One region of the Bifidobacterium sp. ESL0790 genome, then DNA from elsewhere that is predicted to be linked to it. Evidence: riboswitches for the same ligand, from Rfam matches in the RefSeq annotation. Region 1 holds a riboswitch; the other holds the start of a gene.

Region 1 (7,602 bases):
ACAGGTCGTCCTGGTGCAGGTAATAGGAGAAATCGTCCAGCGGCAGCGAGCCGTCGAGCATGCGTTCGAGGAACGGCATCGTGGCGATGCGCTCGCGGATATCGGCGGTGCGACGCCAATAATCCTCGGTGAAACTCAGACCGGTGGGGGAGTGCTGCCAGGTGAAATCGATGGGGCCGTGGCCGTGGCCGATATGCAGATTATCGGCGGCGGCGATGGCTCCCGTCATCCATACCTTGGCGCGCTTGGCTGTCTCCACCCAATCGGCGCACTGCGGTCGCAGGGCCGCGAGCGTGCTTGAAAGGGTGTCGCCGGTGCCATGCACGTTTTGCGTTGGCACGGCGGCGCCCTCGATGCGGGTGACCGTTATTCGTGCTTTGTTTTCGGCGGCGTTTGACGTGTTTGATTGAGTGGTTGCGCTCAGTGCGCCGAATGCGTTGTTTGCGGCGTTGCCGTCTGTATCTGATGGAACAGCCAGAATATCGGTGCATTCATCACTACCGTTGAGCGCCAAAGCGCCGCCTTTTGCGTACACGGCGACACCGAAACGAGCGGCCACGGATGTCGTCAAGCGCTCCATTTCCTCATAGGAATGTGGGGCCTGCGGATTTGCGTGACTGGTTTCGTTGTACTCGTCGGATGACGGAATGTTGCTCACAGGTTTGTTTTCAGTGTTTCCTGCGTTTGTGGCGCCACCAGCTGATTCTGCTGTATTGCCCATCTCATCGAGCGCCGCCAATTCCATCGCGTTGGGTGTGATGATGTCCGCCAAAGGCACCAGCGTGGCCAGTGCCTGTTCGGCCTCGTCGGTGAGCAGCCTGTCGCCGGATTTCGCGTACATCACCGGGTCGAGCACGACGGTCGGGCGCGGCTTGCCGTTCGCCTCATAATCCTTGAACAATCCGACGAGCCATTCGCGTACGACCTGCACCAATTCGGGGGTGCCGAGCATGCCGATCTTCATCGCGTCGATGTCCGCGTCGTCGCTGACCGCCTTGAGCTGGGCCAGCAGGAACGACGGCTCCACATTGACGATGTCGGTGACGCCTTGCGTGTTCTGGGCCAGCACGCTGGTCATCGCCGCGTAGCCGAAGACGCCCTGCGCGGTGAACGCCTTCATATCGGCCATCGTGCCCGCCCCGCCAATCGGGTCGGAGCCCTCGATGGAAAGCACACGCAGACGTGAGGGTTTCACGTGTTTGAGGTCATGGTCGTAGCGCTGCTGCATGTTGAGTAGTTTGGCGATGGCCTGTGTGGCTTCGCCGTTGGTGTTGGTGTTGATGATGTTGGCGGTATCAGGGTCAGTGTTCATGTTGGTAGTCATAGTCATTTCGTCGGTGGTCTTAGATGATTTTGGGGCTGCGGAATCGTTGGCATTATTGGAGTTGTTGATATCAGTCATCGGAAGGTTCTTTCTCCATCGGCTGTGTGTCTTCGTCTCGACGCCACTGCCAGGCGTGGTCCATAGGCCCGGAGCCCGCCCCGAGGTCGAGTCCAGCGGCGATGCATCCGGTGAGATAATCTTTGGCGTTCTGTACGGCTGTAACGAGGTCCGCGCCTTTGGCGAGTTCGGCGGCGATGGCGCTGGAGAGCGTGCAGCCGGTGCCGTGGGTGTTGGGGTTGACGATGCGGCGATGACGGAACCAAGTGGTCGTATCGTTGGCGAGCAACAGATCGTTCGCTCCGTTATGGCCGTGCCCGCCTTTGATAAGCACCGCGCAACCGTTGCACCGTTCGCTGATTCGCCGAGCCGCGTCGATCCTGGAATCATCATCGTGTATGGCGCCGTGTCTAAGGCCGGCCAGTGTCTCGGCTTCCGGAATATTTGGAGTCACCAATGTCGCCAGCGGCAGCAGATGGCCAGTGAGCGCGTCGACCGCTGCGGTGCTGGCGAGCCGGTCGCCGCTCGAGGCGATCATCACCGGATCGACCACGATATTGTTGGCGCAATAATACTTGAGCCGCTGGGCGATAATCTCGATAAGTTCGGCGGTGGGCACCATGCCGATCTTGACCGCATCCGGCCGGATGTCCTTGAACACCGCATCAATCTGCGCGGCCAACATATCGGGCGTGGTGGCGGCTGAAGCCCGCACGCCAGTGGTGTTTTGCGCGGTCAGTGAGGTGATCGCGGTCATGCCGTAAAGCCCACACGCCATCATCGTCTTGAGATCGGCCTGAATGCCCGCCCCGCCAGACGAGTCGCTTCCCGCGATCGACAGTACGGCCGGCAGCCGGTATGGATGAACGGTCGTGCCCTCGGTCGAATACGTTGAAGGCTGATTGTCAGCTGTCATATGTGAAAGCTCGTTTCTTGCTGGCTTGTATCGATGGGATGCCGCGGCTGATTCACCAGTCGGTTGTCTATGACGGAATCGATATTGGCGTTCCATCTATGCTGCCTGGCATGTTGCGAAGTGGCTGGTTGTTCCATCAAGACAATGATGCGGAATTGAGATGTAATGTAGGCGGCGCTAGTGGAAATTACGATTTCAACCTCGCTGTGCACGAGCCGCGGCCCACGAATCGACCATGGCCTTGGTGGTGGCCTGCGGGTCGTCGGCGCCTGCGATGGCCGAGACCACGAACCAGCCTGCGGCCTCCGTCTGCGCCAGATCCGGCAAATCCTCGAGCTTCACGCCGCCGCCCACGACGATGGGGTAGCGGGACTCGGTGCACAGCGCGTTGATGGATTCGGTGTCTTGCGTGTGGCGCTTGTGGTCGGCGCCGATGACGATGCAGTCGGGCTTGGTGGTGCTCGGGTGCAGCGGCCCGGCGCCGATATAGTCGATGGTGCCGGCGGGCAGGGCGTTGGCGGCTTTCACCTCATCGAGGACCTTGCAGCTCAGGCCGATGATGGCGTCGGGGCCCAGCAGCTTGCGCACCTCCACGGGATTCATGTCGTCCTGGCCGATATGCACGCCGTCCACCTTGATGCCCATGTCGCGGCACTGCCACGCCACGTCCACACGGTCGTCGATTACCAGCGGCACGGTGTCGGATTTGCCGGCCTCGGCTATGACGTCGGCGGCTTGACGGGCCAGCTCGGTGATGGTTTTGGCGTCACCGGGCTTCACGCGAATTTGCACGAAGGTGATGCCACCAGCCAGCGCCTCTCGCACGATGTCGGCGACGGGCCACGACTTGGTGTCGGCCGGGCCGAGCACCAGGTAGGAGCTCAGGTCGAAGTGGTCACGCATGGAGGCGAGTGGTGCGCAATGAGATGTAGTCAAGATTAGCTCGATTCTATAAAGGACTATGAAACGTAAGCGGCTCTGAAAGAGATTTCGTGATTGACTCGAGCGCGAGCATGAGCATCGTGCTCGAGTCAATCACGAAATGATTCAGCCAAGGATGGGTGAAGCGGCGATCTGCTCGGGAGTGGTGGACCACAGGCCGTCGAGGAACGCGACCTGGAACGACCCCGGGCCGTGGGAATTGGCTTCTCCGGTCTCGCTGGCGCGGTTGTAGAGCGCGCTGGCGGCGAGGGCGGCGGTGAGCGGGTCGGCGACGGCCAGATAGGTGGCGGTCACACCGCCTAGGGAGCAGCCGGCTCCGGTGATCTTGGTCATCATCGCGCTGCCGCCGGGCAGGCGATAGGTGCGCTCGCCGTCGGTGACGAGGTCGGTCTCGCCCGAAACGGCCACGGCGCCCTGCCCCTGCGCGTCGAACCTGGCGATGTATCGCGCGAGGGTACGTGCGGCGGCCTCGGCGGCCTCGACGTCGTCGGCCGACTCGACGCCCACAGGTCCGCTGGACTGTTTGGCTGAGGCGGAATCGGAAGTGGAATCGCCCTCGTCCAACGGCAGTTCCCACATCTCCCGCAGCTTGATGATCTCGGAGGCGTTGCCACGGATGATGGTGGGCGGCGCCGCCTTGAACGACTTCAGAATCGCGGTGCGCGTGGTCCCCAGGCCCGCCGCCACCGGGTCGAGCACCCAGCGGTGGTGGTCGGCCTGGAACTTCTCGGCGATCTCCTTGAGCGCGTCCTTGTAGAAGGGCAGCAGCGTGCCGACGTTGATGTAGCTGGCTCCGCTCGCCGCCTCGCCGCCCGCGATGTCGTCGGGCAAAAAGCTCATCGCCGCCGTGCCGCCCGCCGCCAGCTGCGCGTTGGCCACGAGGTTGATGGTGACGAAATTGGTGAAGGATTGCGCCAGTGGCGTGGTGTCGCGCACCTTTTGCGCCGCGTCAAGAACGTTCGCGCGCACCGGATCGTCCGAAGCCAAATCGCTCGGATTATTGAGATTGCTGTTTGCAAATGAGTATGCGTCATTGACCATATTCGCGTCTCCCTACGATGGTATTAACCAACAGGTTCCAAGGGTCGAGCGTCCGCTCGTCTCAACTCGCGCGCCCACCGAGGCGGGCCGCAGGTTCCCCTGCACTTACAGCTCAAGACGCTATGCGCTTCATTGGACAAGGCCTGAGTGTTATGCATGAACTTCGCTGCTGTCGCATTATCGGCGTCTGGTCGAAGATGCGTTCCTCACGCCAGCGTGGTTGTCGGGAATCTTTCATGGTGAAGGTATCCAATATTTCGGCATCGGAATGTTCCGCAGGTCTTCGATAACAGGCCAAGCTATGGGCCAAAATTGAGATGTTCAAGATTCGGTTTTAGTGGCGGGCGGGTCTGTCTTAGGGAACCCGAAAACGGGAACTTGAACAAACGAAAACCCGCAACTTACCGGAGCGATACTCGATATCCGATAGGTTGCGGGTTCGTCAGCGGTATAAGCCGCGTCTGGGTTGGTGTGCGGGCGAATTACCAGCGCACGGAGATGCGCTCGCGGTCGTGCGGCTGGTCCGCGGCGATTTCGTCGACCATGGCCACCGCGTAATCGGCGTAGCTGATGGCGCTCTTGCCGTCCGCGTCGGTGGTGTATTCCTCGCCGGTCAAAACGTACTTGCCGGTGCGTGGGCCGTCGGCCTGGAAGTCGCCGGCGGGGCTCACGTAGGTCCAGTGCACGTCGTCACGTTTGCGCAGCGCGTCGAGCGCCTTGCCCATCGCCAGCGGCACGCCCTTGATGTTGTCGGGGAACGAGTCGGAAAGCTGCTTGGTGTGGGCCTCGTCGGTGTAGAGGCTGCCCGCGCCACCGACCACCAGCAGGCGGGTGTTGCTTCCGGACAGGGCGTCGGCCAGGTGCTTGAGCGAGGTGCTGTGCTCGTCGAGCTTGGCCGGGTCGAAGATGCCGAAGGCGTCCACCACCGCGTCGAAGCCGGTGAGGTCGTCGGCGGTAAGGTCGTATAGGTCCTTGATGATGGCGTGCTGCGCCTTGGTCTTGTTTTCGCCTCGCACAATGGCGGTGACGTCCATGCCGCGGTTGACGGCCTCCTCAACGATTAGCCTTCCGGCCTTGCCGTTGGCCGCCACGACTGCGATGTTCTTGCTCATATTATCGTTCTTTCCATATTTGTTATTGCTTGATTGGATGTCAGGTTGTTTGTTGAGCCGATGCGATCGGCTATGTATTTTGGCGGATCTCGCGTTATCCAACGATTCCGCCTTATGGCTGTTTCGCGTCTGAGGCGGAGGATGCTGTGACGCTATCTGTCGTCGTCATTCCAGATTATCGCTGTTCGTAAGGTCGAAATCGACAATCTGGGATGACGCTGGTCCGGTTTACTTAGGTGTCGAGTCTACTTGACGACCTTGAAACCACTGGTCCACTGGGTGGCGCCGCTCATCGCCAGCACCATCTGCAGCGCGCCGAACGCCTCCATGTACGAGGCCCGCTTGAGCGCGCCCGCGTCCACGAAGCGCAGGCCAGCCGCCTCGACGACGGCTTGCAGCGCCTGCCTGGCGTCCTCGCTGTCGGATGCCGCCATCACCGTGGTCGGTGCGCCGTCGTTCACGCCGCTGGCCAAAGTCGCGGCGAAATCGGTGTTGAACGCCTTGACCACCTTGGAGTCGGGCAGCTTGCCCGCCAGTTCCTCCGCGGCCGAATGCACACCTTGCGGCAGCGCGAGATCCATCGTGCCGAAATCGACGGGATTGCTGGGGTCGACGACCACCTTGTCGGCGAGCTGCGCGCCATAATCCGCGACCACGCTGGCCTCGGCGGGGTAGGGCAGCGCCAAAATGACGATGTCGCCGGTGATGGGCTCGCCCCAAACCGCCGGGGTGACGCCGGAGACCGCGGCGGCCTTGCTCTTGTCGCGGTCGATGACCTGCACGTCGGCCCCCGCCTTGACGCCGATGCCGGCGACCGCCGAGCCGATGTTGCCTGATCCGAAAACGGTGATGCTTGCCATGATGCGCTCCTTCTACCTTGTTGCGTTTTGCCTTTGCCTCGTAGCTTTGAATCCAAGCTGATATCATGTGGATTCGTGGCGTGCGATCTATGAGTAACTGTAGCAGAGAACAGCGTTTCAAGTTGGTAGTTACATTTTGGAAGTATAGATACTTAAAAGTAACTTTTGCGCCGTTCCAACGATGGTTCGCGATGAAAATAATTAAGATACGCTATGAGAGGAACGGTAGAAAAGGAGTATAACGTCCAAAGGTACTGTTAGTTTCAAAAAGTAACCATGAATTGATCCAGCATGAATTGAGCCAATCGTCTTAGACTCGTTCGGGCGCAACGTGAACCATGAATACGTCATGTCGAACGATGATGAGAGGCGGTGCGAGGATGAACGCGATGGATAAAAACGGAAAGGAAGGCGGAGCGTGCAAGGAACGAAGGATTCCGCAAGCGTGGTGGACGAGGTGACCGCGAAGAACGTCAAGGCGATGAAAGGCGCCAAGGGCGCTGCTGGCAAATCGCTGCCGGCCTGCCCGGTCGAGACGACGATGACGCTGATCGGCAACAAATGGACGGTGCTCATCGTGCGCGACCTGCTGCAGGGCACCAAGCGTTTCAGCGAGCTGCGCCGTTCGGTGGGCAACGTCTCGCAGAAGGTGCTCACCTCCAACCTGCGCGAGATGGAGGCCGACGGGCTGGTCAACCGCAAGGTCTACGCCGAGGTTCCGCCCCGCGTCGAATACTCGCTCACTCCGACCGGCCGCAGCCTCAAAACCGTCATCGACGCCATGCGCACCTGGGGCACCTCCTACCAGCGCGCCATGCGCTAGCCCGCACCAGTGGAAAAAGCACCAAAACAGGCCCCAAAAGGTGCTTATTCCCGCAGTGAGCGCCCTAATCAGTGGGGAAAGCACCAAAACAGGCCCGAAAAGGTGCTTTTTCCACAGTGGGCTGCTGAATCTGTGGAATAAGCACCTTTTTGGGTCGATTTTGGCGCTTTTCTCACTGGGTAGATGGGCGGAGCTGGACGGGTGTGCGTTGGGGTAGAGTGGCAGGACGAAGCGCGATGTGACGCGACAACGACGCAAGACAGGCAGCGAGGGAATTCGTGCTAGAAATCAAAGACATCAGCAAGGAATACAAGACAGGTGATTTCGTCCAGAAGGCGCTGGACCATGTGAGCCTCACCCTGCGCGACAACGAGTTCGTCGCCATTCTGGGCCCGTCCGGCTCGGGCAAGACCACGTTACTCAACATCATCGGCGGGCTCGACCGCTATGATGACGGCGACCTCATCATCAACGGCACCTCGACCAGAAAATACAAGGACCGCGACTGGGATTCCTACCGCAACCAC
Region 2 (7,602 bases), 710 kb from region 1:
TTGATCTCGAGCAGCGGCTGGTCGAGATGCAGCAGGTGCATCAGGTCGTCGCCGGGCTTGAGGTTGTCGACCACGTCCTTGTCGAGGCCGTAGTGGTTGAGCAGGATGATGCCGTCGTAGTTGTCGCCGAGGCCCAGCTCACGCTCCGAGGCGCACATGCCGTTGGAGATGTGGCCGTAGGTCTTGCGCGGCTCGATCTTGAAATCGCCGGGCAGCACGGCCCCGGGGATGGTGACGACGACTTTCTCGTCGGCGGCCATGTTGGGCGCGCCGCAGATGATGCCGCGCGGCACCTTGTTGCCGTTCTCATCGGTGTCGTTGTACTTGTCGCCGACGTCGACATGGCACCAGTTGATGATCTTGCCGTTCTTCTGCGGCTCGGGCGTGCAATCGACCACATAGCCGACCACGATCGGACCGGTGACCTGCGAGGCGTGAATCTCCTCCTCCTCGAGGCCGACGTGAACCAGATCCTTGGCAAGCTGCTCATACGTCAGACCGGCCGGAACCTCGACATGCTCCTTGAGCCAGTCAATATCTACCATTGGCATAGTTGGTTCACTCCCCCATCACAAACTGTTTGCTGAAACGCACGTCGCCTTCGACCAGGTCATGCATGTCGTTGATATCATGGCGCAGCAGCAGCGTGCGCTCCATGCCCACGCCGAACGCGAAGCCGGTGTAGACCTCGGGATCGAGGCCCGCGGACTTCAGCACGTTCGGGTTGACCATGCCGCAGCCGCCCCATTCGATCCAACCGGGACCGCCCTTCTTGTCGGGGAACCAGAGGTCGAGCTCGGCGCTGGGCTCGGTGAACGGGAAGTAGCTCGGGCGCAGGCGGCTCTTGGCCTCGGGGCCGAACATCGCGACGGCGAGCTTGTCGAGCACGCCCTTGAGGTCGCCCATCGTCAGGCCCTTGTCGACGGCCAGCGCCTCGCACTGGTGGAAGACCGGGGTGTGGGTGGCGTCGAGCTCGTCGGTGCGGAACACACGGCCGGGAGAGGCGATGTAAAGCGGCACGCCACGGTTGAGCAGCGCGCGCACCTGGTCGGACGAGGTCTGGGTGCGCAGCACCATGTTGGAGCCGACGAATCCGGCGGCGTCCTTGGCCTGGTTGCCTTTGACGTAGAACGTGTCCTGCATCTGGCGGGCGGGATGGTCGGGCCCGAAGTTCAGGGCGTCGAAGTCGTACCATTCGGTCTCCACCTCGGGACCCGTGGAAATCTGCCAGCCCATGGAGACGAAGAGGTCCTCGACGTCCTCCATGACCTTGGCGAGCGGGTGGCGTGCGCCGAGCGGCTTGCGGTTGACGGGGAGGGTCATATCGACGGTCTCGCTGGCCAGCTTGCGGGCCTCCTCCTCGGCTTCGACCTCTTTCTCCTTCAATCCGAAGGCGCGGCCGAAATCGGCGCGGAGCTTGCCCATGAGCTGGCCCGCGCCCTTCTTCTCATCCTTCGGCAGCCCGCCAATGGCCCGGCTCGCCTGCGTCATCGCTGAATCCGCTCCGGCGTACTGCGTTCTGATGGCTTTGAGCTCCTCCATCGTGGAGGCCTCTTTGATTTTCGCGATGCCCTCGGCGACCGCGTCGGTCACCGCTCCGGCATCGAATACCGCACTCTGTGCCACGAGTACCCTTTCCTTCAATTTTCCTTGATTCACAACTTTTCAAACACCTTGCACCAGCCTCGTGAAACACGCGGAATCCAAGCGTTTGCAACCTTTTCATTCTCCCAATATGACTCGACATAACAGGCGTTGGAGAAGGCGGGATTCCGCGATTCGGCGAGGTCGAAACGCGAGTGTGTTTTGCCTATTTATCTGCCGTTTGCGCGGGCGTGGTCGGCCATCGCCAGGGAGAAGAGCATCACCGAGGTGCTGGTGGCCAGGTTGAGCGATTCCGCCTTGCCATAGAGGGGTATGGAGACGATGCACTGCACGCGCCGCAACACGTCCTCGGGCAGGCCACGGGCCTCGTTGCCGAAAATGATCACGCGCGAGGAATCCTTGGGACCGGCATCAGACACATCGTTCTTTCGGCCGCCAGCCATGCTGGTGTCGTTTTCTTGCGAGCCGCTGGATCGCGCGATCACATCGATCAACGATTCCGGTCTGACCTCAGGCGTGCCATAGACGTCGGCGGCCATCACCCCGAGACTCTGGACCTGCGCCCAAGCGAAGAACTCGTCGGTGCCCATCGTCACCACGGGCAGATGGAAGAGCGAGCCTGCCGTGGATCGGATGACCTTCGGGTTGAAACGGTCGACGCATTCGTCGACGAAGATGACGGCCTTGCAGCCGGCGGCATCGGCCGAGCGGATGACCGTGCCCGCGTTGCCCGGGTCGCGTATCTGCCAGAACGCCGCGATGGTGCCGTTTGTGGAGCCCTGGTCGTTATCGCCATCGCCATTACCGTTGCCATTGCCGTTGTTGAAGGCGTTGGCCATCCGTCCACGCATGGCGTCCAGATCGGCGACCGCGACGATGCCCTGCGAATCCGTGCTCATATGATGCATCACCGGTTCGGTGACCTGGTGGATATAGAGGCCCTGGTCGTCGGCCTCGCGGGCGATGGCGTCCACAACCTCCGAAATCAGACCGCCTTGGCGCTCCCCCAACTGCACATAGCAATCCTCAACCACGTTGGGCATCCACCGTACGAGCTCACGCACCGATTGCGGCCCTTCGACGATGAAGCGTCCGGACTTCTTGCGGGCCTTGGTCTTCTCGAGCTCGGCCACGCGGCGCACGCGCTCGGATTTCGGATTGTCGATGATGTGCTGGTTGAAAGGCATAACCCATAGCTTACGCGACCGCTGAGGCAACTGGCCGGTTGCAGGGCAAACAAGTCCGGCTCTGAAACCGAACCACGTGACTTGCCGGGCTCAGCCGCCGAAGAAGACGAAATGACCGGTGAAGGCGGCGGCGATCAGGGCGAGCGTGGGGATAAGGGCGCAGACGATGACGAAGGCCCAATCGCGCGGATTCACGCGACTCACGCGGGCGTGGGTGCGGGGGGTGTCGGCGCCGAAGCCACGGGCCTCCATCGCGGTGGCGAGCATGGTGGAGCGGCGGATGGAGAGGACCAGCAGCGCGAAAGCCTGCGGGAAGAAGGCTTTGACCTTGTTCTCGTCGCCGAGGCCACGCGAGCGGCGGGAGGCGGTGAGCGCGGCCCAGTCGTCTCGCAGCACGGAGAAGAGGCGCATGCCCGCGAGGCCGCCGTAGACGAAACGGTCGGGCAGGTGGAGAATCTGGCTGAAGGAGTCGGCCAGGTCGGTGGTCTCCACACCGAGCACGGCGATGATGGCTGGGATACCGATCGCCAGGATGCGGATGCCGGTGGCCAGCGCGAGCGTGGCGGAGCGGTCGGTGACGGTGATCATCGCCCAATGCCACCAGATTCTGCCGCCCTGCTTGCCGTAGAGCAGCACGGCGAGGGCCGACCACGGGGCGCCGATGAAGACGGGCCAGGTCGATTTGACGACACGCCATGGCGAGAAGCCAATGAAGGCGAGGATGACGACTTCAAGCGCCAACGCGACGCTGGCGGAGACCCAATCGAGGCTCAGAATCAGCGGCAGGGCGGCGACAAATCCGCCGATAAGGCGGAACGAGGGGTTGAGGGAGGCCAGGAACGGCGAGCGGCTCGATGGCCTTGGCTGCTCGTCACGCTCGTTGACCGGGCTGACGATGATGGTGGTTTCGCTCGAGGATACCGGAATGGGGCTGCTTGAAGTTGACGCAGATGTCTGGCTTTGGGTAAAAGATTCGCGGTTTTCGGAGCCGCTGTCACCGGATTTGGTTGAATCGATACTGGTATTGGCGTTGGCGTCGATATCGACGTCGGCACTGCCTTCAGAGGCTACGGCATTCTCGGACTCAGCTTCCAATTCGATAACGCGCGCGCCCAAAGCCGTGACCAGGTCGCGGTCATGGGTGACGACGATGACGCTCACACCATCGCCGCGCAACGAGTGGATGAGACCGACGATCTGCATCCAAGTACGGCGATCTTGGCCAAAGGTGGGCTCATCGAGGATGATCACGCGGGGGGCCGAAGCCAGCGCTGCCGCCACCGTCAAGCGGCGCTTCTCGCCGCCGGAAAGCGTGTAAGGATTGACCGAAGCGTACTGCGAGAGGCTGAAGCGGCGCAGCAGGGCACGGGCTTTCGCTTTCGCCCCATCCTCGTCGCTGCCGGTGCGCAACAGCCCCAGCATGACCTCCTCGAGCACGGTGCCACGGACGAATTGGTGCTCAGGATTCTGGAACACGTAGGAGATACGGGCCGCCAAATCCCTTGATTTCCAAGTGATTGGCGAGGCTCCATCGGCACCCCGGGCCAGCTCAGGGGACGCCTCAACGCTCCCTGATACCGGTTCCAAGAGCCCCGCCAACGTCAGTGACAACGTGGATTTGCCAACGCCGTTGCGACCGACGAGCGCCGTGATCTGGCCGGCGGCGAAGGAGATGTCGATGTGACTGGCGATGGCCTTGCCCGCACGTCCGATCGACAGGTCATGGGTGGTCAGCAACGCCTTGGCGTCGCCGATGGCCGGGCCGCTTGCGGGCTCGTCATCGGTGTGGACGCGACGGATCTCGTCTTCGGAGCGGCGGTATTTGCCGGGCACCCAGATGCCGAGTGCCGCGAAATCCAAGGCTTTGTCGCCAAAGACCTCATCGGGCGTGCCGTCGGCGACCACGATGGTGCGCCGGAATCCACTGTGGTCGATTTCGGAGTCCGCGCCGACTTGGGTGACGCGAGCGCACTGCTGGTCACGAGACTCGAGGCCGAGCACGATCACACGGTCTACCATGTCGATCCAGGGGCCGGCGCGGTGCTCAACCAAGAGCATCGTCGATTTCGTATCATCGAGGACGTGGCGAACCGCGTCGACCACCTGCGCCACCCCATCAGGGTCGAGGTTCGCGGTCGGCTCGTCCAGCAGCAAAGCGCCTGGTCTCATCGCGAGCGCGCCGGCGAGCGCCAACCGCTGCATCTGTCCGCCGCTCAGGTGCATGGTGGAACGGTGCAATTGCAAGCCATCAAGCCCAACTGCCGCAAGGCTTTCGCGCACTTGTTGCCAAATTTGAGGCCGCGGCACGCCCATGTTCTCCGGGCCGAAGGCCACGTTGTCGCCGAGACGCTCGAAAATCGTCTGCGCGTCCGGGTCCTGCAGCACCAGTCCCACGCGACCACGGGCGTTTGCCGACGGCACGCCATCGATGAGAATCCGCCCTTCGGTGACACCGCCCTCGGAATCCTCGACGGCGATGGTCTCGGGCGATTCGCTCTCTTTCTCGCTGTGTTCGGCAACGGCTTCCTGCTGCGCGATTCCCTCGCCCAACAGTCCGGCGGCACCTTCCAGAATCGTGGATTTGCCAATGCCTGAGGCGCCCAGCAACAGCACACGCTCCCCCGCCCGAATCTCAAGGTTCAGGCCGCGCACGGCGAAATGGCGGCGTGAGGCGTGGCGGTAACCCCAATCGTCGAAACGGATCGAAGCAGGTTCGGCCGGACGGCGAACGCTTGCATCGGTAGAACTTTCTACACCCTGACGGCCATGCAAAACCGTTGACGTACCGGCATCGCCCGCGCCATCGACCGTCGGTGAGGTCCGGGTCTCCCCCTGGCCTCCCGACAGCCGTGCGTCCCCGCCATCGCCGGGAGACATTCTCCTGTTGCTACGCATACGTCCCTTTGTGCTTGCCACCGATACCGTCAATATAGTCCGTCATCATTCCTTTGACGACGCGACACCTATTTGTTGGACACGCGAACCTGCCGGCCCGAGGCGAACTTGTCGATCGCGCCCGTCCTCGCGATGGCGATATAGAGGTACCACATCAGCAGGCCCGCCACCAGGCCGCCGGAGATGAGCGTGGCGACGAGGTTCCAGACGCCGTACGCGCCCGTGAGTTGGAAGCCCTGCAAGTGCGTGAGGAACGTATAGCCCCAGCAGCCCACGGCCGAGAGAGCACCGGAAAGCGTCAACGTCACCACGTTCCAGATTCTATACATGACCACGAGGAAAACGATTTCGGCGCACAACCCCTGCACCAGCGCCATGAGGAATGTTTCTGCGCCGCCCCACTGGTTGCCGAGCAGAGCCTCGAGCACACCGGCCACCACCTCAGCGTACGTGGCCGCGCCCGGTTTGCGCACGATGACCGCGGCGAGCGGGCCGGCGAAGAGCCAGAAGCCATTCATCAGGCCGCCGAGGCCGGGAACCAGAGCGTCAAGCGGCGAGCCGATGGGGCCGTAGAGCAGCGCGGCCACCCAGTAGATCAGCGCGCTGGCCACGCCGATGACAGACGCGACGGCGATGTCGACGACGCGCCATTTGAGATTCGGCTTGGCGGGTTTGACTATGGTATTCGAATTTGACATGATCTGTGCCTTTCGTACGTGCGCACCGCTTTTCGGCGCGCATACAAGGCACGGGAAGAGACGTCCGTTCGCCGGCATTGTCCGGACTCACGTTCATTCGGTCGAGGAAACCCTCATCTCAGCCAGCCATTAACGACCAGCCCCCGTGTCAATTCGTCATCCTAGAGCGTGGCCAGGGCAAACTGTCTTACGCAGGGTGGTCGTGTGGGGTGGGGATGTCCCATGTTCGGGACGCTCCTTGGCCGCTCGGCCATGTCTTACGCCCGAACATGGGACATCCCCACCCCACACTCGTGCCTCAGGAATCCGATTCAAGGAGCGGCCACGGAGGTGACTCACAAGCGAATAGCTGCCGCAGGCACACGGTCACTTACCGGTTAGCCGCCAAGTGATAAGGGCAAACATCTCTCGGAACAGTGCAAATCTGCATCCTGGGCCGAGCAACATCAAGAAGCTATATCAAAAGCAGCAAAGACAAACATCCTCGTCACCAATCAGCATTTACCCACAGAATCAATTAAGAAAGCATCGTCCAAAAACACCAGCCGAAAGGCCACAGTTTCAGTCGCTGCCGCAGGCCAATGGCGTAGACTCGGCGCGCCAACAGTAAGAGACCTAAAGCCTGCGGCAGCATCCGCTTTTTTAATTACACGGCGCATAATCATTATCACTAGTGGCTGTGCGGGATATGCGATGTTCGGGCGTAAGACATGGCCGAGCGGCCAAGGAGCGTCCCGAACATCGCATATCCCGCGCAGTCACGACTACCCTATTTGCGTTCAGTGCCCCAGTTTGTCGAGGATGAGTGCCTCGGTGATCACATTGTTTTTGAGGCTGGTGAGATCGATCGATTCGTTGGGGCTGTGGGCGTTGCCCTTAGGGTCTTCGGGTCCGGTGACAAGGACCTGGGCCGCAGGGAAGATCCTCTGCAGCTCGGGGATGAACGGGATCGATCCGCCTTCGCCCTTGTTGATCGGCTCAACGCCGAACGCCTCACGCATGGATTCCTCCGCGTCCTTGGTGGCCTCGGCGTCGGGGTCCATGCTCCATCCCATGCCCTCGTCGAGCGTCGAAACAGTCACCTCGGCTCCAAACGGCGCATGGGCCAGCAGGAAGTCGGTGACGGCCTTGGCGGCGTCGGCCGGGCGCTGGTTGGGCGCGGTGCGGATGGAGAGGCGGAAGCGGGTCTCGTTGGCGATGACGTTGAAGGATCCCTC

The links. A riboswitch is a leader RNA that binds a small molecule or an ion and turns the genes downstream of it on or off. The one in region 1 is predicted to bind thiamine pyrophosphate.
Region 2: linked by a shared signal. The riboswitch ahead of OZY47_RS04995 (ECF transporter S component) and the one ahead of OZY47_RS02180 (hydroxyethylthiazole kinase) in region 1 are both predicted to bind thiamine pyrophosphate.

Annotation. Positions count from the first base shown of each region.
Region 1 is NZ_CP113915.1:610,732-618,333, forward strand. It holds gene OZY47_RS02165 (bifunctional hydroxymethylpyrimidine kinase/phosphomethylpyrimidine kinase) at 1-1,402, opposite strand, end outside; gene thiD (bifunctional hydroxymethylpyrimidine kinase/phosphomethylpyrimidine kinase) at 1,395-2,297, opposite strand; gene thiE (thiamine phosphate synthase) at 2,493-3,233, opposite strand; gene OZY47_RS02180 (hydroxyethylthiazole kinase) at 3,345-4,280, opposite strand; TPP riboswitch at 4,272-4,391, opposite strand; gene OZY47_RS02185 (NAD(P)H-binding protein) at 4,763-5,392, opposite strand; gene OZY47_RS02190 (NAD(P)-binding domain-containing protein) at 5,638-6,252, opposite strand; gene OZY47_RS02195 (helix-turn-helix domain-containing protein) at 6,734-7,075, shown strand; gene OZY47_RS02200 (ABC transporter ATP-binding protein/permease) at 7,354-7,602, shown strand, end outside.
Region 2 is NZ_CP113915.1:1,320,440-1,328,041, forward strand. It holds gene pheT (phenylalanine--tRNA ligase subunit beta) at 1-551, opposite strand, end outside; gene pheS (phenylalanine--tRNA ligase subunit alpha) at 559-1,626, opposite strand; gene OZY47_RS04985 (RNA methyltransferase) at 1,815-2,792, opposite strand; gene OZY47_RS04990 (ATP-binding cassette domain-containing protein) at 2,883-5,687, opposite strand; gene OZY47_RS04995 (ECF transporter S component) at 5,756-6,385, opposite strand; TPP riboswitch at 6,431-6,542, opposite strand; gene OZY47_RS05000 (dipeptidase) at 7,165-7,602, opposite strand, start outside.